DNA from 2 places in the Peribacillus sp. Hz7 genome. Region 2 is predicted to be linked to the other one. Evidence: riboswitches for the same ligand, from Rfam matches in the RefSeq annotation. Region 2 holds a riboswitch; the other holds the start of a gene.

Region 1 (16,460 bases), on a different contig from region 2:
GATGCAATCTCTTATCGCCCTGTGCAATAAATTGATACGTGTATTGTTTACCATCGGTAAAAAACAATGTGAATTTAGCGAAGAAAGAATGTTACAGGACATCCCTCATATGGTTGTGATGCAGAGGGTAGCTTAGGTTTTTGTAGCCCTGTTAATCAGAATAAAGGAACGTTTATGTTTTAGTAGACATTTGAAGCACGGATTAGTCAGTATTCAACTAAATTTCGGGCAAGGACCCTGTCGGGCAGCATAAACTGACATCCACCTCATGGAAAGGTTGGACGAAGGAATTTTGGAGCGAAGACTCTGTGAGACATGGGAGGGTTGACCTCCATGAGAGACGTGAAGACCACTAGTGCAACTATAATTCAACTGGATACCCACTTATTGGATAACAGTGGTTAAGTGGCTAAAGGTTTTTTTACTCCTTGGCTCCAAAAATATCCTTCACTTCCCCCTAATCCCAATAAGAGAATGACTAACACATGTAAGCGACTTTAAAATTCTAAGAAAACAGGAGAAAACAAGAGATATTCCTTATTTTATAGAGGGAGTTTAGTTGAACAAGTAAAGTGAGTCATTAATGTAGCATTTGACTTAAATTCGACATAAAGGATGGCGATTTCTATTGAAAGATAAAAGAGATATAAGTCTTGCCATATTATAAAAAATCATCCAAGAAAGGATGGTTAGTGAAAATGGAACAAGATTTTATTTCACTAATATCTTATGCATATCCTGAGTTCGTGTATTTAGGCAATAAAACAATTATCAAAAATTAGGGTGATCTATTTCCCCCATAATTTTGTAACATCAAGCGGTACTAAATCTCGTCCACTTATTTGTTTATGAATTATTGGGGTTTTGAAGGGGTCAAAAATTCCACTATCTTTATTAGAATAACGTGCACGTACATCAACACCTAGGATATTTCGAATTATATTGCGGTACGTCATTATATCCATCTCCTTCATTTATTTATTATAATTTATTATCTTTCCTGGTATTAAAAAAATTCAATGAAATTTGTTCACACTAACGGGTGCTTTTGTTGAAGTTCCAGCTGCCATTTGGCGGCTTTTATTGTTGAACTAATCTGGAAGGTAATTCAATAAGAGGAATAAAAATTCGATTCTCCTTAATATCGTATTTGATTCAATAGATAATTTTATTAATCCAAATAAACTTTTTAACATATTTTTTAAAGAATAAATATCCCTCAAGGGTACATTATAAAAAAGGCTAATTAAATTAACTTGTGAGGGGGATTTTTATGGGTGACTTTTTAGGTTTATTTAGTGATGACAAATCTAGAAATCAAGAAAATGATACTGAATCAAAATTCCAAGATAATGAAACCAGTGGTATATTACAACTTCATAAAGAAGAGTTAGATATTACAAAAAATAATGTCGATGCCGGAGAAGTGGTCCTATCTAAAGATGTTGTTGAAGAACAAAAAACCATGGATGTTCCTGTAATGCATGAGGAAGTTGTTATTAAGAGAACACCAATTAATAATGAGCGAAGTGATGAAACCATCAGCTCTGAAGAGACTATTCATATTCCTGTTACCCAAGAACAAGTTGAGGTAAACAAGTACACGGTAACTACTGAGGAGATTTCCGCCTCTAAACGTCAAGTTCAGGAAACTCAGCAGGTTCAAGAAACTCTTAAACACGAAGAGGCACATGTTAATACAACTGGAAGTGTAGATATTATTACCGATGGTTCAGACTTTGAAGATATAAATAACAGGTAAAAACAAAAACACCTTTTCATAACTTAATGAAAAGGTGTTTTCACCATTTTTTTTGAGGGGGGCATTAAAGTTGCCTAATAAGCAGAATTCAACACATGATCATCACGAGGAAATAAGGCTTGAATTACATAAGGAAGAATTTCAGGTAAGTAAAAAAATTATTGAAACAGCAAAAGTTAATGTATTTAAGAAGACTTATACCGTAGAAAAGCAAATTTTGGTTCCAGTAATCCATGAAGAATTAATTATTGAGAAAAAGATATTAAATCCCGAAAGTACCACGGATACAAAAGTTGAAACGATACGTATTCCTTTAAGTGAAGAGCGTATTGAGGTAACGAAACACCCAATAATCCTTGAGGATGTCGAAATTTATAAGAAAAAAATAGAAGAACATATACAATTTAATGAAACTTTAAAGGAAGAGAAACTTCACATTGATACTATTGGAGATATAAGGGTAATGCTTGATAATCAAACACCAACTGTCTAAGATACTATAAAAATGTACATAAGAAATACACTCTAGCGTTGAAGTTTGGCCTTAAAATTTTTAAATAAAATATAATCCCTCTTAATTTATTCATCTTTTTATTAAGTACTTGCTTATTATCACGCAAGTTTTTTCAATGGATTAACAAACAAGGCGAAGAAAGCTCTTTGTTGTAGGATAGAAAGTGCTTATTGAACTACCATGAAAATAAGTTTCCCTAGACTTGAAAAAAAGCAATACTTAAGAAGACCCCGGCCGATCGTCAAAAAAAACGGGAGGGCGTGACTGGATTAAGGTCAGTATCAGTATTGACAGGTCCTATCCATTTTCATTCATTGTGGTGCAGCTCTGCTGCATGGGTGGCTAACGGGTACAATAGTTTAAGATCTAGCTGTCATTATGGCAGCTTTTCTTAGTGTGCCAGGCATGGCAACTATCTAGGTGGTGAAAGTCCACTGTGGGGGTACACATCGACCAACCACTAAGGAAGCGCAAGGTACTTATCGTGAGGTAAGGGCTGGAGGAAGCGTGGAATAAAATCTTGACTCGACGAACAGAAATCTGATACTAAGGCTTTATAAAGGGATTAGACTCCTAAGCAAGTTAAAGTCCAAAAGATGTGCGTAACTTTGTAGAGTAAATCAGGCGAGTAAAAGAGGAAAGATAGTTGTCTTACCCTGGGAGGTCTTGCGGATGTACAGAAGTACAGTCGAAAAAGGTTAGTCGCAAGAAGTCAGCAGAAGCCATAGTAATGAATCAAATTCATGAAGGGCCGAACAATTTATAGTGTTTCAACACCACGAATGCGTAAGTGACGTACTCCGAATGTGTTAATGGCGAAAGTATGAGCGTATCTCAAAGGATAACCAAAAATGGGGCTATCACTTACTACGTGAGAGGAAAGGAGAAACGAGTGTGAAACTTTTAGAACAAATTCTAAGTAATCAAAATATGAACGAAGCCTACCTACGTGTCTATAAGAATAGAGGTGCAAGTGGGGTTGATGGAGTAACAGTCAACGAACTAAAGCAATATCTGAAAGAGAACAAAGATGAGCTACGTCAGCGCATCAGAACAAGAAAATACCAACCACAAGCTGCCTTAAGAGTGGAAATCCCAAAAGAAAACGGAAAGATGCGCAAATTGGGAATACCAACAGTAGTGGACAGAGTAGTTCAACAAGCCATTCATCAAGTTCTCAGTCCGATATTTGAAGAACAGTTCAGCGAATTCAGTTACGGTTTCAGACCAAAAAGAAGTTGTGAGATGGCGATTATAAAAAGCCTGGAATTTCTGAATGATAGTCATGATTGGGTAGTCGACATTGACCTTGAAAGATTCTTCGATACCGTCCATCACGATAAACTCATGCGAATTATATCCAACACAATAAAAGACGGAGATGTCATCTCGTTAATCAGAAAATACTTAGTCAGTGGAGTCATGGTGAATGGAAAATATGAAGACACACCTGTCGGTACTCCGCAAGGAGGAAACCTCAGTCCACTATTGAGTAATATTATGTTAAACGAACTTGATAAGGAACTAGAGAAAAGAGGACTAAGGTTCGTGAGGTACGCAGATGATGCCCTTATCTTTGTGAAAAGTGAAAAAGCAGCAAACAGAGTAATGGATTCAATCGTGAGATTTATAGAAGAGAAATTAGGTCTGATAGTCAATGTAGAGAAGAGTAGAATCTCACGTCCAAAAGAATTGAAATTCTTAGGATTTGGGTATTATTACGACATTAATAATAAGAGATATCAAGTGAAACCTCACCCAAGTTCGGTACAGAAGTTTCAAAGGAAGCTTCGACAACTGACAAAACGAAACTGGAGTGTTCCACTAGACTACCGAATATTGAAACTGAAACAAGTTATATTTGGATGGGTAAACTACTTCAGAGTGGCAAAAATGAAAAAGCTGACTGAACGAATAGACAGAAAGCTTCGCTCCAGAATTAGGGTCATCATCTGGAAACAATGGAAAGTAGCGAAGAAACAAATTAAATCGCTTATTCAACTAGGGATTCCGCAGGAAGAAGCGAAGGGATTAACCTACTGTCGAAAAGGTTTCCGATTCATAGGATTATCAAAAGTCGTCTAAAGAGCAATCTCAAACAAAAGACTAAAGCAGAGGGGAGTCCCCTCTGCTTTAGAACATTATCTAAAAGTACACACTGTGATATAAATTGAAACGCCGTATACGTGATCCGTACGTACGGTGTTGTGAGAGGGGCGAAAATAATACATTTATTTTCCCTCTACTCGATTTCGACTAACGGTGCAGTTTAGTGAAAGAAGGAATTCCTAGTCTTTATTGTGCACTATATTTAATGTACTATAATATTTCCAATATGATATAGCAACAAAGAAGTCCCCCTGCGGCAGATCATGCGGGGGCACTTCTGTTTCATAAAAAAGCAATTTTTTGTTGAAGATTTACCAACCACCGCAACGCATGCCACCGCAATGCCAACCACCGCAACGCCAACCACCGCAACGCCAACCACCGCAATGCCAACCACCGCAATGCCAACCGCCGCACATCATGCCACCGCAACGCCAACCGCCAAATATTATTCTCGAATCCTGACTCTGAGGAACCATTGGAATTAACTGACCAACTTGGAAATTATCCATTCCCAAAGTTTGAAGTTCATTTTGAAAATTGAGCATTTTTACCCCCCTGTTTATTTAATAATTAGGTTGAACTGACATCTAACAAGAGATTTGAACGAAGAAATTTTGTCAGTTATGTGTAATTAGGAGATACTATGTGTACTATCTTCAACAGAATATGCTTACTTTTAGGTGGCTGTTACTGGTTTAAGAGCCTATTTCATGTTAGAAGTATCATAAAATGTTGTGTCTAGAAGTAACGATGGTGATTAATTTTATTCAACTTGTTTTAATTCTCAACGAAAGATCTCTTTAAGGGGAAGATTTTCTTTTGAAAAGGAAGGAACCCCGTCAACCTTATTCTTGTTAGGAACGAGAGGTGGACTACTACCCTTGTTTGTATAAGAGAAAGATTGTGAAGTATTACACTTAAACTATCGGGTGCATTACTGGAACAAGGTAATGTTTTTTTCTTATTCAAGTAACGAGCAGGATAATACAATAAGAAGAATATGTCTTATGTCTCATCAGATTCATATTATTCATTAAGAAAGGGATGATAACGATGACAAAATTATCTTATAGTGGTTTAAAATATGGGGAAAGTGATATGGAAGTAAAATTACTGGTGGATATACAAAATGATTGGTTTGAGGTAACGCATACGAAGGAAGTGTCTCAAGTAATGAATAAATCAACAGGTGAATATATCATAGTAAAACGAAACACCCTGAAATTTGAGGTTGTTTAATAGTACGAATTGATTGTGAAGTATTGTACTTAAAGTAACGGGTGGCTTTCCTGAAACAAGGAACAGCGCTAATTTTCATTTTAGGGCCAATTAATTGAATAAGAAATGCTAAAATTAAAACTAACTTATAATCACATTTTAGGAGTTAAAATCTATGTTCAAAAGTAGTGTATGGAAATACCTTTTATCGGTTGTTGTTTATGTTGTAACAATTCTTGCTGTTGATGATAATCATAAATTTGAGGAAAATTCTCTAATCAGTTTTGGAATCTTTACATTCTCTTATTGGATAGGTGTTTGGTATTGGAACAAAAGAAGAACAAAAGAAAAAGAACAAAAGATAGCAGTAAAATTTAAAACTTTTTGTTCAATTAAACCAGCTAATAGTTTGTCAATATTTTCCGATAAAAACTTAAAATATTTCATGCTATACTAAATTTATGCATACCAAATAACCTTCCAAGGTTCTGTGTTTGGAAAATTTTGGGCTATTTAGTTATTTATACTTTTAAACTAGGTTAGATCTTGGAAAGCCGATTTGCTTTTTAAAAGTGCATAAATCCAATGTAAGAGTTTATTAGCACATGCTATCACAGCTACTTTAAAGGGTTTTCCTTCTTCACGTTTCTTATCATAAAACTCTCGTAATCGCTTGTTACGGGGAATAATTTCATTTGTCGTTTTCTGCTTGCGACAATCTCGAATAGCACATTTAACGGCCATATACAAGGCCTGCCTTAGTCTGCTAGAGCCTCGTTTGGTAATTCGATTTAAAGTCCCTTTGAATGTACCAGATTCAAAGATACTGGGATCGATTCCGGCAAATGCTACTAGTTTCTTAGGATGATTAAACCGATCAATTTCCCCAATCTCAGAAATAATCGTGGCAGCGATTTTTTCACCGATGCCGGGGATTGACCGGATAATATTACATTCTTCAATATGCTTTGCTAAAGCATCTATCTCATCTTCAAGCGTGGATAGATGTTTTTTGTATTCAAGAAGCATATTAATATACATGTTCAAACTTAAAGAAAGGCTATGATATAGGGCTTTCTGAAATGGGTTTCGAGCTGCGGCAGCCATTAGTTTTTCTGCTTGATTGTTTGCCCATTGTTGTGAACGACTTTTACAGAACTCTTTAATTTTGTTAGCGATTGTTTCTTCGCCTGCTTCCAAAACTTCTTCTGAAGTAGGAAATGCTTGTAAAGTCAGTAAAGAAACATCCGAATATAAAGCTCCAAAAACTCCACAGTATTCAGGAAATACTTGATCCAGAACTGCCTGAAATTGCAGTTTGGTTTGTACAAACATGCCTGTAATATTTTCGTGTTGTCTTGTAAGATTACGAAGGTTCAAGAGCTGGATTCCTCTTTGTTTGTAAGGCTCTAAGTCTTCTTTATAGTACAGCCCGCAGAGGTGATAAGCGTCAATGATATCTGTCTTTACCTTGCGTAAACTAGAACTCTTAGCTCGATATGATATGAGAGGATTCACGATAATTAATAAATACCCTCTGTCCTCAAAATACTGGACAATTGGTGTGTGATAATGTCCAGTGGCCTCTAACACAATGGGAGGACGTCCCCCTGATACATCTTCTACTTCTTTAATGAAATCTAGAAGACTACTTAACCCTTCAAGAGTATGTGCTACTTTGAAGCTCTTTTTGTACGGCTGCTTTTTATCCAAGAATGCTTGAACCTGACTTTCACCTTTTGCTACATCCAGACCTATGACTGGATTCATCATTTATCCCCTCCTAAAAATCTATTGACCGGTAACCCCTATTCCTCCATGTAGTATCATAGCTTCGCTTGTTATACGAGATCATTGTCCCAACCAGCCTCAATCATGTTTCTACAAGTAGGGGGTGAACTGTTTAATGGACGGGATCGAGTCCCAAGGGCCAGAACCTTCTACCCCGGCTACCGCAATCATATATCGATATAAAAAAAGGTCAATCAGAAATATTTTCTTTTCTGATTGACCTTATAATACGAAAATCGGATACTTACTGTTTAAATGGCTCAATAGAAGAAGTCAAAGGAAATCATTTACTTGGGATAAATTCAGACTCTTTCTTAATAAATACCCATTACCTTACGCAAGAATTAAGGTTAACATATATGACTTAAGAAAAGAGATTAGCTATATTATGTGAATGGTAACTAGGAGGAGCCGTGTGCGTTAATTGCGCAAGCACGGTTCTGTGAGGGGGGAGGAATACAATCTACCGTGAGGTAGAGAGATTCCCTTCTACTCGACTAGCTGAACAAGGAATGCTTTATTTTATTGAATAAATAGAGGGTTTTTTATAATAAATATCGAAAACATTCATGTTAATTTGAATGTAGTATGACAAAGTAATCCGAAAGTATCATGGAGGAAGAGATGAAGAAAGTAATAAACATGATTAATCCAAGTTCGAAAGTGGATGGAGTGTCGTTAGTTGAATTGAAAAAAACAGAAAAAGCACTTGGTGCTATTTTTCCAGATGAATACAAGGAACTTTTTTTCGAAACGAATGGAGCAAAATTTGGTGATTGGACTTTGTTCCCTATTCAAACTAATGAACAAACAGCATTAACAATTGATATTGTAAAACAAAATCGGGAATTCAGACCAAATAATATCCCAAGTGAAATGATGTGTATTGGTGAAAATATCAATGGTGATAAGCTTTGTTACCGAATTAGAAAAAGATTTATGCAGGAACAAATCTATGTTTGGTATGCTAAAACTGAGAAAAGCGATTGTAAAGCATTAACATTAAAAGAATTTATAGATTGGTATGTACCTAAAGTAAATGCTAATAAGCCTAATAAACTTGGCACTTTTATGGTTGAAAGTGGAAAGTTTATTGTTACTGACCCATACTATAAAGTGGATGAAGAAGCTGAGTTGCAAATCGTACTTTTAAATGTGAAAAATGGTAATTGGACAGCTTCCATTTCTTATACTCCTGATGAAGTTGTTAAAAACTTATTTGTATTTTATGGGGAAAAGAAACCAAGTGGAAAATGGCATGTTTGCGATAAACAGATTGGAGTTGACTCTGCACAAGCAGGAATTTTTGACTTTAAAACATTTGGTAGAGACGAAGCCATCCAATTTGATGAGGTAGTTGCTTCAGATGCACAAGGGGGAGTTGTCTCAGATGGTGCGGTTTCAATGTCTGGTTATGGTGACGGAATGTACGAAGTGAAAGTAAAATATAACATTTCAAAAATGGTTGTTGGAGTGATGATTGACTTTGTAGATGAGGAATAATGTTATTCACCAATGAGCAGTGAAATACATCTTTGTTTATTCAGCTAACGGTGCAGGTTAGTTTAACAAGGTTGAAATAGATAATTTATTCCGGAAAAAATAAGACCCTTCGATTTAGGAAAATCAAGGGTCTTACCTAATGCATAAGAATAATCTAATTATGTGTCTTTTCAAGAAATAGCTTTATACCAAAACCTATCAGTATTGTTCCTGTGATTCCTTCAATAATGTTTTGTGTTTTAGGTTTTTTCATAAAATCACTAATATAATTGATTAAATATACATAAAGTAAAGACCATACGGCAGTCAATACAGTATAAGTGGTACCCATTATAACAAACGGTAAAAAAGTATTGCTTCCAGGGTCAACGAATTGAGGGAAAAAGGTTAAGAATAAGATAGCAACTTTGGGATTCAGGATATCTGTAAGGAACCCTTGTTTAAAACAAGATGTGCTTACAAACTTGCTTTTTTTGTTCATCTCAACGCTTGCTGTTTCTTCCTTTTTCTTTAAAGACCATAATGTCTTAACACCCAGATATAGTAAGTAAACAGCACCTACATATTTGAAGATAGAAAATAATAATGCTGATTTCACAATGATGGCTGAAAGTCCTAATACAGCAGCAGAAGTATGGATAAGAAGGGCACAACAAATACCTAAAACTGTTTTAAGCCCCCCGACTTTCCCAACGGTGACAGTATTTTTTGTAGCAATTGCAGTATCGGGACCGGGTAAAATGATAAAAAAAATACACATAAGGATAAACAGATAAAAGTTTTCCAATTTATCATCACCTTTCCAATTATGATATGGTAAAAATTCTTACACTGTATTATATATTAATCGTGTATATACTTGAACATAACCTTTGTTTGATTCAATTCCTTGTTGAACTACGAGGTGCTTTAATACAAGAACAGGACCGTCAATAGACGGTCTTTTTTTATGCTTTTAAGTTTCAAAAGTTATAAGAAAGAAGCGTATCAAAAAGTGCAGTTTATGGTGCTGTTAAGATGTTGCAATCAAGTGAACAGATACTGGTAAATGTACAGGTTTGATACTGGTGGGAATTGATAAAAATACCCATAGAATGAACCTTGCACGTGGAAAGGGAAAGGCGTCAATGTAATTTGCTTTACACTATACTGTTGAATATTAATATTCAAGTTTTGTTGTGATTTGTTGGAAGGGTATGTATGGGGGGCGGGGTATATAGTTTTGTGAGGTTAGCTATCAGAATATATAAGCACAAATTTCCACCTTCAGCATTTTACCGGCACTTTTACAGGGCTTGAACGTGTGAAGGATGGTTCAGGTTTTAAAGAAAATAATAGCAGTTGTTTCCTAGTAATTTTTTGGCTGTTGTTTTCACGAAAGTTATATAGTGATATAGTCGAAAATTCTTATTTGTGCTATACTAATGTGGTGATATCTCTTATTTATGTTATACTAATGTAGTGCGATTTCTTGTTTATGTTATAATTTAGTTGATTATACGGAGGTTTATATGGAAATTGTTATGTATCAGAATGAATGTTATAAGGTCGTACATAGATATGAATCAGGTTATTGGGAAATAAATAAGGTAAATGAGAAAAATAATAATAATGTTATTCTCGTAAACAGTATAGAATTACAGGCAATATCAGACGAAGAAGCAGAAATTAAGAATTAACTTAGTTTCTGCTTTTCTGCTGTATAGACTTCTTATTTTCAATATCTTGCTATAACCAATACATAATATATATCATTCTGAACAACCACCCCTATATATGATTTTACAGAAGCCCTTTTTCAAATATCCAGCTAACAAATTTCAGAAAAATAATTTTACCTCATAAATTTTCCTCACTTTGTCTTACTTCAGGGCTTAACGAAGTACCTATTAGTAAGGAAAAGTATTCAGTGTTTGCTGGTACTTTCCAAATAAAAAAAAAATTGAATATTAATCTTCAAAAATAAAAAGCACTTACTGGTGATTAGTTGCACTGGTAGGTGCTTCTTTTTTTGTTGTAAAAGCTTCTGTAAAGAAATGAGTTGATGCAGTACCCACAAAGTAAAAGATAATTTGCTTGTATTGCGTTTCTCTGCACATCAATTCAAGGTTTTGTTCAGTTTATTAGCTGTTTTCAATTCTAGCAAGTGAAGCATCATTCAAACGTACTGAAATTACATTCTTCCTTTTGTTTTCCAACTTCCCGAGCACCTCTTCACCCTATCCTTCAACTAGCTTTCACCCTACCTTCTACAGCCAATAAAAACAATTATTTCTGTTAGATTATATGGTATCATATACAATAATTGACTAAAAATGACTACATTTGTTAACGTTTGACGAATATCTTTGGTTCATCGCTGTAACAACATTTGAAACAAAGAACGTTTGAACAAAAGAAGTTTTACGCTTGATCGTATATAGGTAAATTAGGAAGGGTGATGTGAACCATGAAAGAAAAAAGATACATATACGTACATCCAAGTGGTGAGTATTTAATATGCACATTTGATAAACCTGATAAGATTTTAGAAGCACCAACATTTAAAGAAGCAATGAGAATTGCACCAAACTATATTGCATACGCTGAAAAAGGTAATACCCTTATTTTTAGGGATATGACCATTAAAATTAAAGATAATCCAAAACACCGTTTGAAAGATGAAGAACTTGCTAATGCACTACATGATGAAGGTGAACTTAAAAGTGCTGAAGATGGTTTTGCAGAATGGAATAGGATACTGATGAAACTGGACAATGGTCAAAGAATAAGATTTCTTGGAATGGTTTTTAATGATAGGTTCAATGCTGGTAAACCAGTTGATGTTGATGATTTACTGAATTACTGAAGGGGTGCTGTTGAAGCACTTCTTTTTGATATTATACAGAAGGGATTAATATGTTTGAAATGAAGGATCAATACATAGTAAAAACAAGTAAACGTGGAACTGAATACATAGAAACTGAAGCTGGTGCTTAATGTATCAGCTTCTTTTGCATTGGCATCCCTTTAAGCATTATTTCAATGTTCAGCAAAGAATATTTAGAGCAAAGAATTTTTGCTTTAATTGTAAACTTATTGCGATAAGCCTTATTGTGTACACGCTAATTATAGAATTTACAGATGAATTCTTTCGAACTGTACCCTAAATGAAATCAAAGATGATGAGAGATATGCCCTATCCACTATATTGACAAAATATTAATCTACTACTAAAATGGAAAATATTCAGAAATAATATTTTTAAATAATAAGCAAGCTATGATTGCTATGGATCACACTATAGCAGGAGCAGCTTCTGGAGAGACCGTGGGAATTCCACGGCGCCGAAGGGTTCACAATCTCAGGCAAAAGGACAGAAGAGTATTGAATATGTATTTGTTGTGCTGAGCGTTTTAGCATAACAAGTACTTATTTATTATTCTTATATCTTAGAGATTGGAGGACATCCAATCTCTTTTTTTATTGCTCTCGTTTCATATGTAAGCTTTTATTAAGGAGGCGCCATTATGGCACAACATGAATTAAAGAGGGGTTTATCAAATCGGCATGTTCAACTTATCGCGATTGGAGGCACTATTGGTACTGGGTTATTCTTAGGATCCGGCAAAGCGATACAACTAGCAGGTCCGTCCATCATCTTTGCCTATTTAATCGTAGGTCTTGCTATTTTTTTTGTGATGAGGGCGCTAGGAGAACTTTTGCTGTCTAAAGCAGGTTATCAATCGTTTACAGACATTGCCGAAGACTATCTTGGACCTCGGGCAGCGTTTGTAACCGGATGGACATATTGGTTTTGTTGGATTATGACAGCTATGGCTGATGTGATTGCTGTTGGGGTATATGTACAATATTGGTTTGATATCCCGCAATGGATACCTGCCATTATCTGCTTGATCATTTTATTAGGACTCAATCTATTAACCGTAAAGCTTTTTGGAGAATTGGAGTTTTGGTTTGCATTAATAAAGGTCATCACGATTCTCGCATTAATAGGCATTGGGATTATTTTGCTGGTGATAGGATTCAAGACAGATGCAGGAACGGTTACGATTCAAAATCTTTGGGAACATGGAGGGATTTTTCCAAACGGAATATCAGGCTTCTTACTTTCATTCCAGATGGTGGTCTTTGCCTATGTGGGTGTGGAATTAGTAGGTGTATCGGCAGCGGAAACATCCAATCCAGAAAAAAATATCCCATCGGCGATTAATAAAATTCCTTTAAGAATCCTATTTTTCTACGTTGGCGCAATTGTTATCCTATTGTGTGTTAACCCATGGACAGAACTAAATGCAGCAGAAAGTCCTTTTGTAAAAACGTTTAGTCTAGTAGGGATTCCAATTGCCGCAGGAATTATTAATTTTGTCGTATTAACTTCAGCTGCTTCTGCCTGTAACAGCGGGATGTTTTCAACAAGCCGAATCCTGTTTAATTTAAGCAAAAATGACCAAGCGCCATTGCATTTTGCAAAACTGAATAAGAATCATGTACCAAGTAGTGCGTTATGGATATCTGTGCTTGTCTTATTAGTGGGAGCTCTTTTGAGCAAACTTATACCGGAACAAGCTTTTGGAATCGTGACAACCATTAGTGCGATTTGTTTTATTTGGGTTTGGGGTGTCATTCTCATTTGCCATTTGAGGTACAAGAAAACACGTCCGCAATTACAGGCAAGATCCAAATTTAAAGCACCATTCACACCATTTATTAATTACGCTGTCCTAACGTTGTTTGCCATGATTCTCATCATTATGCTGGTTGCTGAAGAAACACGACCGGCCCTGTTGTTAACACCAATTTGGTTTATTCTATTACTTACTCTGTATTCAAATCGTCGAAAAAAGGAAAAAAATATAAAATTATCTACCTAGAAAAAATGAGGGAGCGTTTTTTAGTTTAACGAATGGGCTTGAATTGTGATAAGTATCTGTTTAAGGGGGGCACCGAAAGGGCCCCCTTAAGGCTTGTTAATGGCTACAAGAAGGGAGGGCTATCTAGAGGTATCAGCTAAGACCTTTTTTCTATTCGATAAATATAACTAGATTGTTCCGTTATATTTTTAACCGTTTGAGGGGATATTATTCCATGATGTATTCCATTACATAGGAGGTTGTTCTAATGGAAGATAAAACAAATATTCGTTTAACTGCTGCGGAAATGTCTAGTTTATGGACCCAATACATAAACGATACATTGGCTGTTTGTGTGAACAGTTATTTCTTAAAAAAAGTAGAAGATGAAGAAGTACGTCCTATTGTTGAATGGACGCTGGATACAGCCAAAGAGAATATTTCCATTATGCAGGAACTGTTTCAAAGAGAAGATTTTCCGATACCTATCGGGTTTACAGAACAAGATGTAAATTTACAAGCTCCAAGACTTTTTTCCGATACATTTTTCTTAATGTATTTACGGCACATGTCTACTCTTGCAATGTCAACTAGTAGTTTGTCATTAAGATTGGCAACACGGCCAGATGTGGTTACTTTTCATAAGCGTGTATTAAATAAAGGGGTTGAATTGCAGGACAAAACACGTGATTTAATGTTAAAACAAGGGACCTATGTAAGACCTCCTTATATATCTACCCCCGACAAAGTGGATTTCGTAGAAAAACAACACTTTTTAGCTGGATTTTTCGGGAAAAGGAGGTCCCTTACTTCAGTTGAAATCTCCCATTTATTTTTTAATATTGAAACAAATTCTGTGGGGAAAGTTTTAATAACAGGATTTGCCCAAACTGCTCAAAATGATGAAGTGAAACAATTTTTCTCAAGAGGAAAACAGCTTTCCAAAAAATATGTAGATACATTTAGCAAGTTTTTAATAAAGGAGGATTTATCAGCCCCTATGGGTTGGGATTCGGCTGTTTTAGATACAACAACAAATATTTTTTCAGATAAATTAATGATGTATCATGTCTCAGCAATGACTGCTGCAGGAATTGGAAACTTTGGAATATCATTGGCGGCAAGTCCAAGAAGAGATTTAGGATTAAAATATGCATCTTTAATTCCAGAAATCTCGTTATATGCCGAAGATGGAGCCAATATTATGATTAAACACGGTTGGATGGAGGAACCTCCACAAACAGATGACCGTAATCAATTAATACAGAATTAATTAGTACAATTGAAGAAATAGAATTGATCTTCAGCAATCGGGCGATATAGTTGAATAAGATGTACGGGAAATAAGAAAATGACGTGTACCATTCTACACGTCATTTTCTTGTTTTGACTTATAAACAGAATTCCTTTACTTTTAACCTAGCATTTTCTTTAATTTGCTCACCGTTTCTATTTGCATATCCAAATCAGTATGGGAGTAGATATCTAACGTAATGCCGACATTTGCATGACCGAGACGTTCACTGACAATTTTGGGATTGATGCCTTGTTTCATTTTTTATCTTGCATCTATTATTGTGAACGATGATAAAATTGATTAAAAAGGCAGTATTTTCTGTTTTATGGGAGTATTAGAGAATGAATGTAGAAGAATTATGGGAAGAAGAATTGGATGAGTATTTCAAAGGTGAAGTCGATTCAGAGATAGTAGAAAATATTCAGAAGGAATTAAATGTGGATTTGCCAGAATCATATATACACTTGATGAGGAAAAGGAATGGGTTCTATGTAAAAAAGAAGTATTTCCCGACTACTACTCCGAATAGTTGGGCTAATAATTCTGTGCATGTCGATTATTTATATGGAATCGGGGAAAATCCAGGACTACTAGATAGTATGTATTTGCGAAAAGAATGGGGAATACGCAGTAAAAAATTACTGATTATATCGGCAGACCCACCGATGTTTATTTGTTTGGATTATAGAAAGAGGAAAAATCCTTCGGTTATTTTCATCGATGTAGAGCAAAATCAAGAGATAAAATTAGCAAATGATTTTCAGGAATTTATAGGCGGACTTGTTGATTACATAGAGGAAGAGGAATTAGACCCTTATGATTCAGAGCTTTCTGAGGAGGAAATAAAAGATTACTATGCAAAGATTGATAATGTAATACAAAAGGGAAAGCCAGGAGAAATTGACCGTTTTTTCACAAAAATTCTCTCAACGAATAACGAGTTAATTCGTTATATGGTTGAAAAAATGAGACAATACGAAAAACCAAAAGTCCATTTTTATTTATTGCTTTTCTTATCCTGTTGTGCTGAAGGGGAGAATAAGGGAATCATAAAGGATGATTATTTATTAGAGGTTTTCAATGAACTTTCTCAAAGTAAAAATAGGGATGTTAGGGATTTGAGTTTGTATAGCTTAAAGGAATTACATAGGAGACTCAACGTGTAAGGTTTTAGTATATTTTTTAACAGAGATACGAATGAGACATGAGTATTATGTAGAGTAGGTGTCGTTTTGGAATATGTGATGGATTTAGTCTCTCTGCTTGAGAAGAAAAAAGTAAAGGTAACTGAAATACCTAAGTGGGGAACGTATCTAAGAAAACAATGGGAAGATAACTTTGCCAATCATCTTAGTGACAAAGAAAAAAATTCTATTTACCTTTATGATGAAGATGGCTGCTGTGGCTACC
Region 2 (16,460 bases):
CTACTTAAACGATATTGGTTTAACCAATTATGCCCCCTTACTCAAAGAAGACTTATCTTGCATATCCCGGTTATTGGGATGCTTATTCGCTTATATGAAACCCACTTTTTTGCAAGTCAGTTTAGCGGCTTATTGTCCGGTGGTCTTTCTATTAATGAGAGCATACAGCTATTGGCGCAAAACAGGCAACAGCCTTTTTATAAAAAGCTATGTACCCAAATGCAGCGCGAGTTATTAGAAGGAAAGCAGTTTGAGGCGATTGTTCAGAAGCTTTCTTATTTTGAAAAGAACCTTTATATTGTGATAGCAAACGGTCAAAAGTACGGAAGACTTGATGAAGAATTATTTCATTATAGTCGTTTATTGTTAGAAAGAATTGAAGAGAGAACGAGTATGATTATGCGTATTATTCAGCCTATGTTGTTTTCATTCATCGGTCTGCTTATTGTCTCTATTTATTTAGCTGTATTATTGCCAATGTTTTCATTACTTAATGGCTTATAAGGAGGAGCTTTTGTTGAAAAGATTACGCAATGAAAAAGGATTTACTCTCATCGAGATGCTCATTGTCTTGCTCATTATTTCCGTTTTATTAATCATTACGATACCGAATATTACGAGGCATCAATCGACGGTTCAGACAAAAGGATGTGAAGCATTTGTGAAAATGGTACAGTCTCAGGTACAAGCTTATGAAATTGATCATAATAAATGGCCAGCTGATGTAGCGGAACTAAAAACGGAAGGTTACTTAATACAGACTACATGTCCAAATGGAGGAGCAGTTAGCATTGATAGCGATGGAAAGGTAACAGCTGATGCTAAAGAATAACAGCGGAGGGTATACGTTAACTGAGATTTTGATGGTTTTGTCCATTTTTCTTTTAATTGTTTCATTAAGCATCAATCTATATCCGCCATATATAGAAAGGATGGAAATAAAACAGTTTGTCAAGCAATTTGGAGACGATCTTTTTTACGCTCAGCAATATGCTATAAGCCATGAGCAACAGACAACTGTTTATATGTATAGTGATAATTATAAAGTGTCTTCGTCATCAGGCGATTATACGCTGCAAAGAACACTTCCTTCCCATATTACATTTAAGAATCGGACATTAGGAGAAAGAATTACTTTTAATAGTGTCGGTACAGCCATCACATCAGGGATTATGCATGTTCAATCAAAGCACGAGACATATAAATTAACAGTGTATATTGGTAAAGGGAGATTTAAATTTGAAAAAGTGTGACGGGTATATTTATTTAGATATGCTAGCAGCGTTATCCATGTGTTTATTTATTGTATTTGCGTTATTTCCTATATTCGATCAATTAAAGCTTAATAAGAAAAACATGTTGTTAAGGACAGAAGCGCATTATCTATTATATGAAAAGTTAACTGCATTTGCAGATGGAGAGATTGAGGCTGTGTCTATAGAAATCCAGCGCCAAAATCATCTGTTTACTTTGAACTGGGGAGTACCAAACGGCTTTCCTGAAATGGTGGAGGGTTGCATCCAGTATCAAAACGCCTTTGGTAAGAGAGAAGAGGTGTGTGATGCTACAAAAAAGTAATGGGTTTACGATGGTTGAAATGCTCATATCACTCGTCGTATTCATGATGATTTCTCTTTTTGTTTTACAAATCTTTTTGGTTATGTATCCCAATGGTATAACGAACAAGCAGCTCAACCATAAGGAATGGGAAGTTTTTTCGATACAGTTGCAAAAAGAATTGCGGGAATCGAAGAATCAAACAGTAAAGAATAATAAACTGTATTTGCTCACGAATGGAAGTGTAGCTTCGGTTGAATTGTATCAAAATATCGTACGGCGCCAAGTAGAGGGTTTAGGACATGAAATTTTATTGCAAAATGTCGCTGACTTTCAAGTAAACCAGAAGGGAAACCAAATTAGTGTAAAAGTTACGGATTATAGTGGGAAGCAATATAGTCGCACATTCCATCCATATTTTAAGAAAGAGTTTAACGTAAATGAAGAATGAAAAAGGTTTTGCGTCGCCAATTGTACTTGTTGTTTCGACCTCTTTCATTTTGTTGGCAGGGTATATGATGGAGCAATTTGTTCTGGATAAACGCTTTTATAAAGAAGTGGAAGAAACCTTAATGTCTGATCATTTATTGCGCTTAGCTGTTCGTGATTTGGAAAGAGAATGGGGCGAATTAGAAGAAGTCATAATTGAGCCGGCGATCCTTCTGTATCCAAATGGTGATGTGTATTATGAAGTGGTAAATCAAAATGAGGAAGTTGCTTCAGTTTATTTATACGGATCTACAGTCAATAACAGAAAGGGAGTGGTATTAATTTATTATGATAAGAATGTAGGAAAGGTAACAGAATGGGTGGAAAAATAGTCAATAGGTGTTTTTAGGGATGAATACAATATAGTTAACAGGGTTTATGGGAACGGGAAAATAACGGGCGGTAAACAGTTTGCTAAACAAAGGTAAGTATACGGGCCAAGAAGCTGGAAATCGATTGCTAACATAACGAAGCAGATTGGAGCAAGGATACAGTAGGACGTCTGTTAAATGCCGTATAAAGCCAAGAAAAAATGGGTATGCTTATGAGCAGGTGATGCTTATGTCAACAAATGCTTATATTAAATACTTGACACAACAATTGGTTCAATATTTTAATTTAACAAAAACAGAACGTAAGGAAAATCGTCAACAAAGGAAGGGAGAGCGTACTTCTTCTGTCTCTACTTGGTTTGGCATTGTTCCATTTGCGTTATCGATGTTTTTTAAGAAAATGAAAAAAGGAAAACAGATGTCCTAATTAGGCATCTGTTTTCTTTCGTTATAGATCAATAAATATTCAAGGCAGAGAGGAAGTTGTTTTTCTAGGAAGGCTCAACTTATGATGTTTTATAATCAGATAAATAAAATAACCCTCCATTCACGATTGAAATGTGTATTTTCGGTTCGTATTGAGCTTTTAACGCTTCTTTTTCTGTATAGTAGCTTTCGCTTTTTTCTTCACTTTCGTTGTAAAAATGTTCTAATAAACGGAGGTCATTATTCCATCGCTGCACCGCTTGCTCTGCCCAAGTATGATCATCCTGCTCAAAGTTTTGGCGAATATAACGATCCAATCTGGTTAATCCGCTTTTAGGCATAATGAGCGGAGAGAGTGTGAAAGAATAATCAGGAATTTTAGGTGTTAATTTAATAGAAAAAATGTGATTATGAAATTCATTTACGATTTCCCCGGTAATAAGATTAAGCCCGACGGATTGGAAAATATCTTTTTTGCGGTCACATTGATAAGAGATTTTTACATTCAGATTTAACCAAGGAAATAGAGAAACTTGTTGGCCGTTTGTTTGTTTATCTTCATATAAGCGAATGTAGCTAGCTAGTTTTTTTGTTGATTCAATAATTTGATGAAGACGTGGTGAACCGAAATAAATATGTTCTCCTTTTATATTTTCTGGTACGTTTTGGCTGTCTGTTATAAATGTTAATTGTGAAGGATTAGGGATGCCGCCTGTTTTTTCAAGGTAGTGCCAATAAAAAGGGCGGTTCATTAACTCTTTATCCATTTCAATTGTTAATTGAACAGTTAAATAAGTATTATGATTTTCAAGTATTTCACAATGATTCGCTTCAAAGTATGTGAGTAAAAATTTATGAATGTCCTGCTGCTGCATGAACGTCACCATCTTTCATTTGTTGAGCAAATTGAATGAGGGAAGATAAATTGTCCATTTTAATTTTCATTTCTCCTTCTGATTTGGACTCACCAACGACATCAATTAAATACTCTTCGATATTGTGAATATCTAGTTTTGTTAAAATATCATCTAGTTCACCGATTACTTTTTCGAATAAATGAATTTTTTCATATAAGAGTTTAAGGATATGTTCCTCCACCGTATTTCGAGTTGCAAAATTATAAATCATGACATCCTTTTCTTGTCCGAGTCGATGGATACGTCCGATTCGCTGCTCTAATCTCATTGGATTCCACGGCAAGTCAAAATTAATTAAATGATTACAAAACTGAAGGTTGATACCTTCTCCTCCAGCCTCTGTTGCGATTAAGACTTGCGTTTGTTTTTGAAACAGCTCACGCATCCAATCCTTTTTACCACGTTTAAAGCCGCCGCGAAATGGCACAGAAGAAATGCCATTTTGCTGCAAATACCATTGTAAGTAGAGCTGTGTGGCACGATATTCCGTAAAAATAATGACTTTATCATCGATTTTTTTAATTAACTCCAGCGCTTTTTCAGCTTTGGAATTCTGTTCTGTCTCGTTCACTTTTTGTAAGACGTTGTCAATCATCGCTGTAAAGGCTGCAGATGGATTTTCATACTTCGCTTTCATATTTTTTAATGTATAATATACAGCTTCGCGACTACTGCATGCTTCTCTTTGGAGTGTGAGCGTTGAAAAAGAGGAATGTCCTACTCCATCTGAATGGACTTTAAACTGCGAAACTGCATCATATAGAGCTTGTTCTGTTTTAGAAAAATCAATAATAATCGTTTCAACTTGGCGTTTCGTCCATTCGATTTTCGTATCTGCCCGGCGGTTGCGAATCATCACCGTGTTGACGAGTTCTTTTAGATGCTGATTTTCTTGGATGGTACGTCCTTTTCCTTTATATTTTTCGGCAAATAATTTGGCATTTCCTAAATGTCCTGGTTTTAATAGAGAAACGAGGTGAAAGATTTCTTCCACCTTATTTTGAATAGGTGTTGCTGTTAGCAATAAGCAAAACTTTTTTTTAAGATTTTGGACAAACTCGTAATTTTTTGTTTTATTATTTTTAAGTTTATGTGCTTCATCAATAATGACAAAATCATAATCTTGATTTAAAATCATCTCACTATGCGGCTTCCTTTTAGCGGTATCAATCGAGGACACCACTACATCGCAAGAGTCCCATACATAGCTTTTTCTTTGTGTAACCGCTGGTATATGAAACTTTGTATTTAATTCAAACGCCCATTGAGTGACGAGGGAAGCCGGTACAAGAATTAATACTTTTTTGACAAGGCCGCGAATCATATATTCTTTTAAAATTAAACCGGCTTCAATCGTTTTTCCAAGTCCTACTTCATCTGCTAAAATGGCTTTTCCATTCATTTCTTCCACTACTTGCCTAGCTGCTTCAAGCTGATGAGGTAACGGCTTTAAATAAGGCAAATATTTAGGTGCCTGTAATCCTTCAAAATCAGAAATAACAAGATCTTTAGTGACTTCTATTGCTAATTTATACAGCTCCCAGTTTGCCCAGGGCCCATCCTCATTAATTTTCGTTAAAAAATTATCACTCCATTCTAAATCAGAGGTAATTTCAATTTTCACACGCTCCAACCCCTTTCAAATTGTTCTAAACACGAATGTTTTATTGTGAAATACTCGGAAATGATCAGTTTTTAGAATTTATTTTATAAAAAATGATTGCAGTTATATCTCTCTTAAGGTAGGATGAGAGTATCTTGAAGAAAAGCATAATTTGTTTTTCATAGTATGAGCAGTACGTGACAATTTTATAAGCGAATGAAGGCAAGGGGAGAGACTACGTCATGTAGCGCCGAAGGAGCAAACGAAGCTGTGAATCTCTCAGGCAAAAGAACTCTTGCTGGACGCAACTCTGGAGAGTGTCACAATAGGTGACCACCAAAGGGGAAAGCCTTGTATAAGGTAAACTTTCAGGTTTCAGGACAGAGAAAAGCTATGATAGGCTTTCTCTGTCCTTTTTTATGCCTTTTTTGAGGAATATCTTCGCGTTAACAAGTTTATTGAAGGAGGGAATTCATTGACGAATTTAAAAAGAACACCATTATTTGAAGTGTATCGTGAGAGTGGTGCCAAGACGATTGATTTTGGAGGCTGGGAACTGCCTGTACAATTCTCAGGAATTAAGGAGGAGCATGAAACAGTTCGCACAAAAGTGGGGTTGTTTGATGTTTCGCATATGGGTGAGTTTGAAGTTAAAGGAAATCAGAGTCTTGCTTTCTTACAAAAAATGCTTACGAATGATTTATCCAAGCTGCAAGCAGGTGGAGCAATTTATACAGCGATGTGCTATGAAAATGGCGGTACAGTAGATGATTTAATTGTTTATAAAAGAGCAGAACAGGACTATTTGCTTTGTGTGAATGCCGCAAATATCGATAAAGATTTTGAATGGCTACAATCACACCTTATTGAAGATGTAGAGCTTGTTAATGTTTCTAGTGAATATGCACAACTTGCGTTGCAAGGGCCTCTTGCAGAAACGGTACTTCAAAAGTTGACGAAAGATTCAGATTTGAGTGAAATTGGATTTTTTAAATTCAAGGATGGTGTGAATATTAATGGTGTTCAAGCACTAGTTTCCCGTACTGGTTATACAGGGGAGGATGGGTTTGAAATCTATTGCCGTTCTGAAGAGGGGCCGCAACTATGGCGCAAATTGTTAGAGGCTGGTCAAGAAGAAGGGATTTTACCAATCGGATTAGGTGCGCGCGATACGCTTCGATTTGAAGCGAAGTTGCCATTGTATGGTCAAGAACTTTCCGCTGATATTACACCGATTGAAGGTGGCATTGGCTTTGCGGTTAAAACGGAAAAGAACGCAGACTTTTTAGGGAAAGAAGTACTTGCTTCTCAAAAAGAAAATGGAGCTCCACGCAAGCTAGTTGGATTGGAAATGATTGATCGCGGGATTCCGCGTCATGGCTATAAAGTCTACAGCGGCGAGAAGTTAATTGGAGAAGTTACGACGGGAACTCAATCACCAACTTTGAAGAAAAATGTTGGGTTGGCACTGCTCGAACAAGCATTTACTACTCTGGGCACTGAAGTCGAAGTAGAGATTCGTTCAAAACGCTTAAAAGCTGTTACAACGGCAACACCATTTTATAAACGACCACGAAACTAGAGGGGAAGGTTATTTAAATGAAACATCGCTATTTACCGATGACAGAACAAGATCAAAAAGAAATGCTATCAGCAATCGGGGTTTCTAAAGTTGATGAACTTTTTAGTGATATTCCGGAAAGCGTTCGTTTTCAAGGCGAATATAATATTAAACAAGCGAAATCGGAACCGGCTTTATTGAAGGAATTAACGAAATTAGCAGGAAAAAATGCAGATTTAAAAAGCTATGCATCGTTTTTAGGAGCGGGAGTATATGATCATTACGCACCGATTATTGTCGATCATGTGCTTTCTCGTTCAGAATTTTACACAGCGTACACACCATATCAGCCTGAAATTTCACAAGGAGAGCTGCAAGCAATCTTTGAATTTCAAACAATGATTAGTGAGCTAACAGGTATGGATGTAGCCAATTCTTCGATGTATGATGGCGGGACAGCTTTGGCTGAAGCAGCGATGTTAAGCGCAGGTCAAACACGTCGTAAAAAAATCCTCCTTTCAACAACTGTTCATCCAGAAGCAAGAGATGTGGTAAAAACATATGCAAAAGGACAACATGTTGAAGTAATCGAAATTCCTTACAAAGACGGTGTAACAGATGTAGCGGCGCTTAAGGAATTGATAACAGATGAAGTTGCTGGTGTGATCGTTCAATATCCGAACTTTTTCGGTCGAATTGAACCATTAAAAGAAATAGAAGAAATCGTTCATAGTGTAAAATCGATGTTCATTGTATCCAGCAATCCACTTGCGTTAGGGGCGTTAACTCCTCCAGGTCAATTAGGAGCTGATATTGTGACAGGAGATGCACAGCCATTTGGTATTCCATCTTCGTTCGGTGGACCTCATTGCGGGTATTTTGCTGTTACAAATAAGCTTGTTCGTAAAGTGCCAGGTCGACTTGTCGGTCAAACGGTTGATGAGAATGGTAAGCGCGGATTTGTATTAACACTTCAAGCGCGTGAACAGCATATTCGTCGTGATAAAGCCACGTCTAATATTTGTTCTAACCAAGCCTTAAATGCATTGGCAGCGTCTGTTGCCATGACTGCTCTAGGCAAAAAAGGTGTAAAAGAAATGGCCGTTCAAAATATTCAAAAAGCTCATTATGCGAAACAAGTACTAAAGCAACAAGGGCTTGAAGTGGTCTTTGATGGTCCTTCATTTAATGAGTTTGTGGTGAAGCTGCCTGCTTCTTATCAAGAAACGAACAATCGATTGTTTGAAAAGGGAATTATCGGCGGTTATGACTTAGGAAGCAGCTATCCAGAATTACAGAATCATATGCTTGTCGCTGTAACAGAGCTTAGAACGAAAGAAGAAATTGATGCATTTGCTAATGAATTGGGGGATCATCATGAATAATCAAGACCAATCGTTAATTTTTGAAATCAGTACACCAGGTCGTATTGGTTATAGTTTACCAGAGATGGATGTAACAGAAGTTTCATTAGATGATATTTTACCTGCGGAATATATTCGTGCTGAAGAAGCGGAATTGCCTGAAGTATCAGAACTTGATATTATGCGTCATTATACGGCTCTTTCTAAGCGAAATCATGGTGTAGATTCAGGGTTTTATCCACTAGGTTCTTGTACGATGAAATATAATCCAAAAATTAATGAAAATGTTGCTCGTTTAAATGGATTTGCTCATATTCATCCGTACCAAGAAGCGAAAACGGTTCAAGGGGCTCTAGAGTTGATGTATGACTTGCAAGAGCATTTAATTGAAATTACTGGAATGGATCAAGTCACGTTACAGCCAGCAGCTGGAGCGCATGGTGAATGGACGGGATTAATGATGATTCGTGCTTATCATGAAGCAAATGGAGATACAGGTCGTACAAAAGTTATCGTACCAGACTCAGCTCATGGTACAAACCCAGCTTCTGCAACGGTTGCAGGTCTTGAAACGGTTACGGTGAAATCCAATGAAAACGGCTTAGTTGATTTAGAAGATTTAAAGCGTGTAGTAGGTGCTGATACAGCTGCATTAATGCTGACAAACCCAAATACACTTGGATTATTTGAGGAAAGCATTTTAGACATTGCGAAAATTGTGCATGATGCTGGTGGTAAATTGTATTATGATGGAGCGAACTTAAATGCTGTGTTATCGAAAGCTCGTCCAGGAGACATGGGCTTCGATGTGGTTCATTTAAATCTTCATAAAACATTTACAGGTCCGCATGGAGGCGGTGGCCCTGGCTCAGGTCCAGTTGGTGTAAAAGAGGATTTAATTCCGTTTTTACCTAAGCCGATTGTTACAAAACAAGGGGATCAATATGTATTAGATTATGACCGACCACAAGCTATCGGTCGTGTAAAACCGTACTATGGAAACTTCGGTATTAATGTCCGTGCGTATACGTATATCCGCTCAATGGGTCCAGATGGTCTTAAAGCGGTTACGGAAAATGCCGTTATTAATGCGAATTATATGATGCGTCGCCTGGCTCCTTTCTATGACCTTCCTTACGATCGTCATTGTAAGCATGAGTTCGTGCTCAGCGGTCGTCGTCAAAAGAAACTAGGTGTACGTACGCTGGATATTGCGAAAAGGCTGCTTGATTTCGGCTACCATCCGCCAACTATTTACTTCCCATTAAATGTGGAAGAAGGAATGATGATCGAGCCAACAGAAACGGAATCAAAGGAAACGCTGGATGCTTTTATTGATGCGATGATTCAAATTGCGAAAGAAGCAGAGGAATCACCAGAAATCGTGCAAGAAGCACCGCACACAACGGTAGTTAAACGTTTAGATGAAACACTTGCTGCTCGAAAACCTGTGTTACGTTATCAAAAATAATCATGAAAAAATCCCTGCTTTTATATAAAGTAGGGATTTTTTTATGCATTTTATACAGAATAAGTTTCTTAGCTTTTCTTTTTAATTTTACCGGTCCACATTCTGAACCCGCCTTTTAAATGAAACAGTTCTTTATACCCTTTTTTCTTTAGTAAAAGAGCTGCTCGACCGCTTACAATTTCGCTTTGTGCATATAAATACACAGGCTTGTCCGGTCTAATTTCTACAAGGCGTGTTTTTAGTTGAGTTAGCGGGATATTTCTTGCTCCTAAAATGTGACCATTTTCAAAGTCATTTGGCTCGCGTACATCAATTAGCTGTACTTTACGATATCCTGCAATGAATTCTTCTTGTGTAAGAGGTGTAACAGCTCGTTTTTGGCGAAACCATGTAAATAGGGAATAAGCAACAACAATTACAATGAAGATGAGCAGTGAATATAAAAAATCCAAACGTAAAACTCCTTTCTACCTAAGCAACATACAGACATCTCTTATTATATAGTTGCACCAGTTAATAATCAAAATAAATTTTAACAAAGAACAAAGGCATTTTGCATACACAAAGATTAAGAAATCAAGAGAAAAAAATATTTTTATTTTTTAGTAGAACGAACAGGAGTTTCTACTTTCCTTGAGAGACCTAGGTTGGAAATACATAATGAAATTGCAAGTTTGAAATTTATCGAAATATCTCCAAAAATAATTAAAAATCAATCCTATTCTCCTTTTTTCTACACAAATTAAGCCTTTTGACGTTTGACAAAAATAAAAAAATCAGAAGGGGACACAACATGTAGTATAGAAAATAATTAAGTGTATACTATATGTTGATTAAAAAGAATGCGTATGATAGATTTATATTACTGCTTAATGAAACGGCAATGTATGGGCTACATACACATTTCTACAGCAAGAAGAGGTTTAAGAATTTGTACGAATAAGGAGAGGACAATATGTCGGTTGTTTTAAATTCCACTTCAAAGGTTAATGTCGAAAGGTTGAATAAGGATATTTCTTTATTTGCTCCCGTTCACCCGATTACACCTGATATGAAGATGACACATAAAGGGGTTTCACGCCTTGTGATGATTGATCGCTACTCATTTAAGGACACAGAGAAAGTGACATTAACTGAGGGCGATTTCGTTGTGTTAACGATTAAAGAAGATCCTAAATTCCCTGCACGAGGCTTAGGATTTATCGTAAGCATTGACTGGGAGGCGAAAAAGGCCCGAGTGTTAGTGGAAGAAGAATTCCGCGGTGTGTTAGATAAACCAGAGGAAGTGGAAACAGGCATCGTTAACCGACCGTTAGATGTCATTGAGAAACCACTTGAAATTTTCTATGAGCAAATTGCGAAGCGTAATGCTACAGGCTTAGCTTCTGTTGAAGAAACAGAGGAAAAGAGACAAGAGTGGTTTGAGAAATTTTATCGTGAATTGAAAGAGTTAAATTTTGTTCCTGCAGGACGTGTATTATATGGAGCGGGAGCGGATACAGATGTCACATACTTTAACTGTTACGTAATGCCATTTGTACCGGATTCTCGTGAAGGAATTTCTGAGCACCGTAAGCAAGTGATGGAAATCATGAGCCGCGGCGGTGGTGTTGGAACAAATGGTTCTACACTTCGTCCACGAAACACGCTTGCAAAAGGTGTAAATGGGAAATCATCAGGTTCTGTGTCATGGTTAGATGACATTGCGAAATTGACGCATTTAGTAGAACAAGGTGGTAGTCGCCGCGGTGCACAGATGATCATGCTTTCGGACTGGCATCCAGATATCATTGAATTCATTATTTCAAAAATGCAAAACCCACGCATTCTTCGTTATTTAGTGGAAAACACAAAGGACGAAACGATTAAAAAATATGCGTTAGATAAATTGAAATTTACACCGCTAACAGAACAAGAAGAAGCGATGTACCAAGGAATTGTGAATTATAAACAAATTCCTGGTTTAGGCGGTTTTAACGAGAAAATCATTAAAGAAGCAGAAACGAAATTGCGCACAGGCGGCAATTACAGCGTTCATAATTCTGAGTTCTTAACAGGGGCTAATATTTCCGTTTGTTTAACGAAGGAATTTATGGCAGCTGTTGAAAACGATGATTTCTACGATCTTCGCTTCCCAGACGTGGAAAGCTATGATGCGGATGAAATGGCTCACTACAACGCAGAATGGCATAATGTCGGCGATGTACGCGAGTGGCAAAAGTCAGGCCATAAAGTACGTGTATATCGTAAAATTCGCGCTAAAGAGCTTTGGAACTTAATTAATATTTGTGCAACATATTCAGCAGAACCAGGGATTTTCTTTATTGATAATGCGAATGAAATGACAAATGCTAAAGCGTATGGGCAGCAAGTTGTTGCTACAAATCCGTGTGGGGAACAACCACTAGCACCATTCTCCGTTTGTAACTTAGCAGCGGTTAACCTTGCTGAAATGGCAGATAAAGATACAAAAACAGTGAATTTTGAAAAGCTGAAACGTACTGTTGAAGTCGGCGTTAGAATGCAAGATAACGTCATTAATGCCACACCTTATTTCCTTGATGAAAATAAAAAGCAAGCACTTGGTGAAAGACGTGTTGGCTTAGGTGTTATGGGACTTCATGACTTACTTATTTATTGTGAAACAGAGTATGGTTCTGAAGAAGGTAATGTATTAGTTGATAAAGTGTTTGAAACAATTGCAACGACTGCTTACCGTGCTTCTGTAGAGCTTGCTAAAGAAAAAGGAAGCTTCCCATTCCTTGTTGGTGAAACAGAAGAGGAAACGATGGAATTACGTAAGCGATTCACTCAAACTGGCTTCATGAAGAAGATGCCAGAAGATATTCGCGAAAGCATTGTTGAATCAGGTATTCGTAATTCGCATCTATTGACAGTTGCTCCTACGGGTAAATAATATTGCCCCCGATGCAAGTAATTGCATCGTGCAAATCGGGCTATATGCGGGAAACTCTGAGTATCCTTTTGTACCTGTACCTTGCCAGTACGTAAAGGTAAAAATCAAAAGGTGCAGACAATCCGCAGGGAAGTCGTGGCTGACCCCTCAACGACTACATGCCTGACAACCGAAATGAAAATCATCCAAGTAAATTCAAACATTCGGTTGATGATATAGTCTGACCCATATGGCGACATATGGAGCGGGTACTGATAATCCCGCCCTCCTAAAAATAGGAGAGTAACAAAAGTGAGTACAGGAACAATGGTCGGAGTATCAACAGGTCTTGAACCATACTTCTCATTTACTTATTTCCGAAGCGGACGTTTAGGGAAGTTCATTGAAGTAAAAGCAGATATCGTTCAAGAATATTTAGATCGTCATCCAGAAGTGGATGCAAACGAGCTTCCAAAATGGTTTATTTCAGCGATGGAACTAACGCCAGAAGCACATGCGGATGTTCAATGTATTATTCAACGCTGGATTGACAGCTCAATTAGTAAAACGGTGAATGCGCCAAAAGGTTATACAGTGGATCAAGTAGAAAAAGTATATGAGCGCTTATACAAAGGCGGCGCAAAAGGCGGTACAGTTTATGTAGATGGTAGCCGTGATAGCCAAGTATTGACGCTGAAAGCTGAGGAAAATCAGCTGGATGAAGAAGTCCAAACAGAGGAAAAACCTGCAGATAAGAAAAAAGTTGTATTAGTTGATACGATTAACGAACTTCGCTCAACGAATGTAACGATTGGTTCTGAAGTGGGCAATACTTGTCCTGTTTGTCGAAAAGGAGAAGTAAAAGATATTGGCGGCTGCAATACATGTACAAACTGTGGCGCACAATTAAAGTGTGGACTATAAGAATATGATTTGTAAAAAAGTTGTGGATTTAAAATAAAGTTGTACCGTTTTACCCCTTTGGATATTTTTATCTAAAGGGGTGTTTTTATAGTGAAAAGAAAAAGAACATCTGAATTGAAAAATCGATTGAGAAACTGTTGAGTGACAATAAGTTGTTCCGTTAAAGGGAGATTGTCGAAGAAGCGGATTTGAAGAAGGTTATTATTACCAATCCATTTGTGGTAAAATAAATGTGATTTTTTAGAAGAGGTGAGTTTAGTTGAGTAAAGTTGAGCAGAGTTCAAAGTTAGATTTAGAAAGAATTGTTTTTATTGGGAGAACTTTTGAAGAGTATTTGGATATGTTTTCGCTCTCTGAGGAAGAACTACAAGGAAAGAAAATACTCGATTGTCCAGCAGGAGCTTGTTCATTAACTGCTGTTGGTAACAAATTAGGTTTAGACGTAACAGCTTGCGATATTGCTTATTATCATTCGGATGAAGATCTAGAAAATAAAGGTCTTCAGGATATTGAACACGCAATGGAGCATATGCAAAAAGTTCAAAACAATTATAAATGGGATTATTTCGATGATATAGAAGGTCTTAGGAAGCATCGTTTAAGTGCTTTACAAGATTGTGCTAATGATATGAGAGAATCCAACGAAAGGTACATTCCCGTTACTTTACCTTCTTTACCATTTAGGGATGAAGAGTTTGATATTCTTCTTTCGGCCCATTTTTTATTTATGTATGCGGATAGATTAGATTATCAATTTCACATTGAAACACTAAATGAGTTATTGAGGGTTACGAAAGGGGAAGTTCGTATTTTCCCTTTAGTTGATTTAGAGGGAAAACATTATGAGCATTTAGATAAAATAATAAGTTATCTGGTGGACAATGGCTGTACAGTTGAAGAAGTGAAAGTATCATATGAATTTCAGATAAATGCTAATTCGATGTTAAAAATTCAAAAAGGTTAGTAAAGAAAGGGGCAATGGATGCATTGTCCCTTTTTGAAATAAGGCTTATTAAGCTACCATGAAAATAAACTTCTGTAATTTAGTGAAAAAGGCAATACTTAATAAGACGCAGCTTATTCATTTTAAAAAAAGGGGAGAGCGTCTAATTCAATTGATCTATTGTAGGAATATGGACTGGATTAAGATGCTTCAGGTTCTTGTAACGTTACTGTGTATCCTAAACTTTCAAGTCTTCGGAGTGAATGTCGTACAATAGATTGCTGTCTCTGTTTATCAAAGTAGTCTTCGCCTAAGTCTACATACATTTCTTTTCGTGTTAAGAGATAATAAGCTATTCTCATCATGGCATGAGCGACGACAATTCCTGCTCGTTTCTTACCTTTTCGTGATGCTGTACGCCTATACAGTGCTCCAAGGTAATTTTTTGATCCTCTTACGGAATGAGCTGCCTCTGTTAATGCTGACCTCAAATATTTGTTTCCTTTTTTGGTTTTAGCTGATTTTCTTTTTCCAGCACTTTCGTTATGTCCAGGAACCAAACCTGCCCAAGAACACATATGAGCTGCACTTGGAAACTGTTTTTTTATATCAGTCCCAATTTCGGATAAAATTTGCTCAGCCATTCTTGTAGCTATACCAGGAATAGAGTCTAATCGTTCCACATCTTCTTGATAGGAGCTTACCCTTTTCTCGACCTCTTGGTCGAGCATCTCGATTTGCTCTGTTAAAAAATCAATATGCTTTAAAATGGTTTTTAACATGAGGCGTTGATGCGAATTAATATAACCTTTAAGGGCAAGCTGCAGTTCATCTTTCTTCTTTTTCATTGTACGTCGAGCGAAGTTTGCTAGTTTTTCAGGATTTTCTTCGCCTTCGACAATAGCGTTAAGCATATCTCGAGCTGAAACGCCCATGATATCCGAAACCACAGAACCCAGCTTAATGTTGGCGCCCTCTAACACTTTTTGAATGCGATTATGTTGTCTAGCACGTTCTTCAATAATACTCCTGCGATATCGAACTAGTTCGCGTAGTTCCCGTTGATTTCGATCTGGAATGTAACTAGCTTTTAGGAGTCCATGACGAAGAAGTTTGGCAATCCATTCTGCATCTTTCACATCTGTTTTACGTCCTGGCACTGCTTTCATATGTTGGGCATTCACAACCAAAAACTCAATATCTTCAGCCTCTAATAAATTAACAATAGGTTTCCAATATACACTGGTACTCTCCATTGCAACATGAGTACAGCTATGCTGTTTAATCCAGTCCACCAATTGTATTAGAAAAATAGTTTTTGTCGAAAACGTTTGAATCTCCTTTCCTTCTGGTGTCATAATACATGCAGTAATATTGTCCTTATGGACATCCATACCACATGCTCTTTCAATGACTACTTCCATTGAAAACATCCTTTCTACGGCTCTCAATATAATTGGAGGCTGGTGCATCAACCAGAATAGGATTAATCTACCATGTGTGCTTCCCGTAAGGGAGCGACAGTCAGTGGTGCACCTTGGTCGTTGGAGTCAGACTAACGGATGGGCTCTAACGCACCATAGTTCATCGACCTTCCTCTCCCAGCCGTAGAATCAGTATTGACGGTTCTGAACCATTTTCATTCTCTGTGGTGAAGCGCTGATCTTTGCGCTTCATGAATGGCTAACGGGTAGCGTTTCCTCAATAAGGTCTTTGGAATGTTCATTCGCAAAACAGGGGCAATAGGGAAAGAACGTTATTAATGTCTTTTAAGATTATCTTGAAATCGAGTCTTCTGTTAAAGGGCGCTTTCCTGAAACAAGGATTAGCGTCTACTTCTGTTTTATGGTACATTTTACATATTAAGGGGATTGGTTATTAGAAAGTGAATTGAAGATGAGTATAATTACAGGGAATTTTCAAGAGGTGGTTTTTATTATGAGTAATCCAACCATAAAAGAACTTCAAACACGTGAT

What was found. A riboswitch is a leader RNA that binds a small molecule or an ion and turns the genes downstream of it on or off. The one in region 2 is predicted to bind glycine.
Region 1: another riboswitch for glycine. It lies ahead of ACE199_RS00070 (amino acid permease); the one in region 2 lies ahead of gcvT (glycine cleavage system aminomethyltransferase GcvT).

The regions. Positions count from the first base shown of each region.
Region 1 covers NZ_JBHHJV010000001.1:11-16,470, forward strand. Annotated here, with positions in the region: partial or broken gene ACE199_RS00005 (IS110 family transposase) at 1-136, shown strand, start outside; gene ACE199_RS00010 (hypothetical protein) at 789-956, opposite strand; gene ACE199_RS00015 (YsnF/AvaK domain-containing protein) at 1,274-1,762, shown strand; gene ACE199_RS00020 (YsnF/AvaK domain-containing protein) at 1,833-2,255, shown strand; gene ltrA (group II intron reverse transcriptase/maturase) at 3,171-4,361, shown strand; gene ACE199_RS00030 (heterocycloanthracin/sonorensin family bacteriocin) at 4,697-4,933, opposite strand; gene ACE199_RS00035 (hypothetical protein) at 5,442-5,627, shown strand; gene ACE199_RS00040 (hypothetical protein) at 5,782-6,063, shown strand; gene ACE199_RS00045 (IS110 family RNA-guided transposase) at 6,141-7,376, opposite strand; gene ACE199_RS00050 (SMI1/KNR4 family protein) at 8,022-8,900, shown strand; gene ACE199_RS00055 (LysE family translocator) at 9,055-9,660, opposite strand; gene ACE199_RS00060 (hypothetical protein) at 10,412-10,579, shown strand; gene ACE199_RS00065 (hypothetical protein) at 11,350-11,748, shown strand; glycine riboswitch at 12,189-12,269, shown strand; gene ACE199_RS00070 (amino acid permease) at 12,410-13,774, shown strand; gene ACE199_RS00075 (DUF3231 family protein) at 14,022-15,026, shown strand; gene ACE199_RS00080 (hypothetical protein) at 15,168-15,308, opposite strand; gene ACE199_RS00085 (SMI1/KNR4 family protein) at 15,392-16,216, shown strand; gene ACE199_RS00090 (DUF4275 family protein) at 16,295-16,460, shown strand, end outside.
Region 2 covers NZ_JBHHJV010000002.1:448,831-465,290, reverse strand. Annotated here, with positions in the region: gene comGB (competence type IV pilus assembly protein ComGB) at 1-504, shown strand, start outside; gene comGC (competence type IV pilus major pilin ComGC) at 518-832, shown strand; gene comGD (competence type IV pilus minor pilin ComGD) at 819-1,253, shown strand; gene ACE199_RS05860 (hypothetical protein) at 1,240-1,578, shown strand; gene comGF (competence type IV pilus minor pilin ComGF) at 1,562-2,008, shown strand; gene comGG (competence type IV pilus minor pilin ComGG) at 1,998-2,378, shown strand; gene ACE199_RS05845 (YqzE family protein) at 2,608-2,805, shown strand; gene ACE199_RS05840 (YqhG family protein) at 2,885-3,679, opposite strand; gene ACE199_RS05835 (DEAD/DEAH box helicase) at 3,657-5,345, opposite strand; glycine riboswitch at 5,541-5,629, shown strand; glycine riboswitch at 5,633-5,710, shown strand; gene gcvT (glycine cleavage system aminomethyltransferase GcvT) at 5,800-6,906, shown strand; gene gcvPA (aminomethyl-transferring glycine dehydrogenase subunit GcvPA) at 6,924-8,270, shown strand; gene gcvPB (aminomethyl-transferring glycine dehydrogenase subunit GcvPB) at 8,263-9,720, shown strand; gene ACE199_RS05815 (rhodanese-like domain-containing protein) at 9,789-10,172, opposite strand; partial or broken gene ACE199_RS05810 (vitamin B12-dependent ribonucleotide reductase) at 10,676-12,631, shown strand; partial or broken gene ACE199_RS05805 (hypothetical protein) at 12,932-13,540, shown strand; gene ACE199_RS05800 (SAM-dependent methyltransferase) at 13,800-14,504, shown strand; gene ACE199_RS05795 (IS110 family RNA-guided transposase) at 14,684-15,907, opposite strand; gene ACE199_RS05790 (GNAT family N-acetyltransferase) at 16,422-16,460, shown strand, end outside.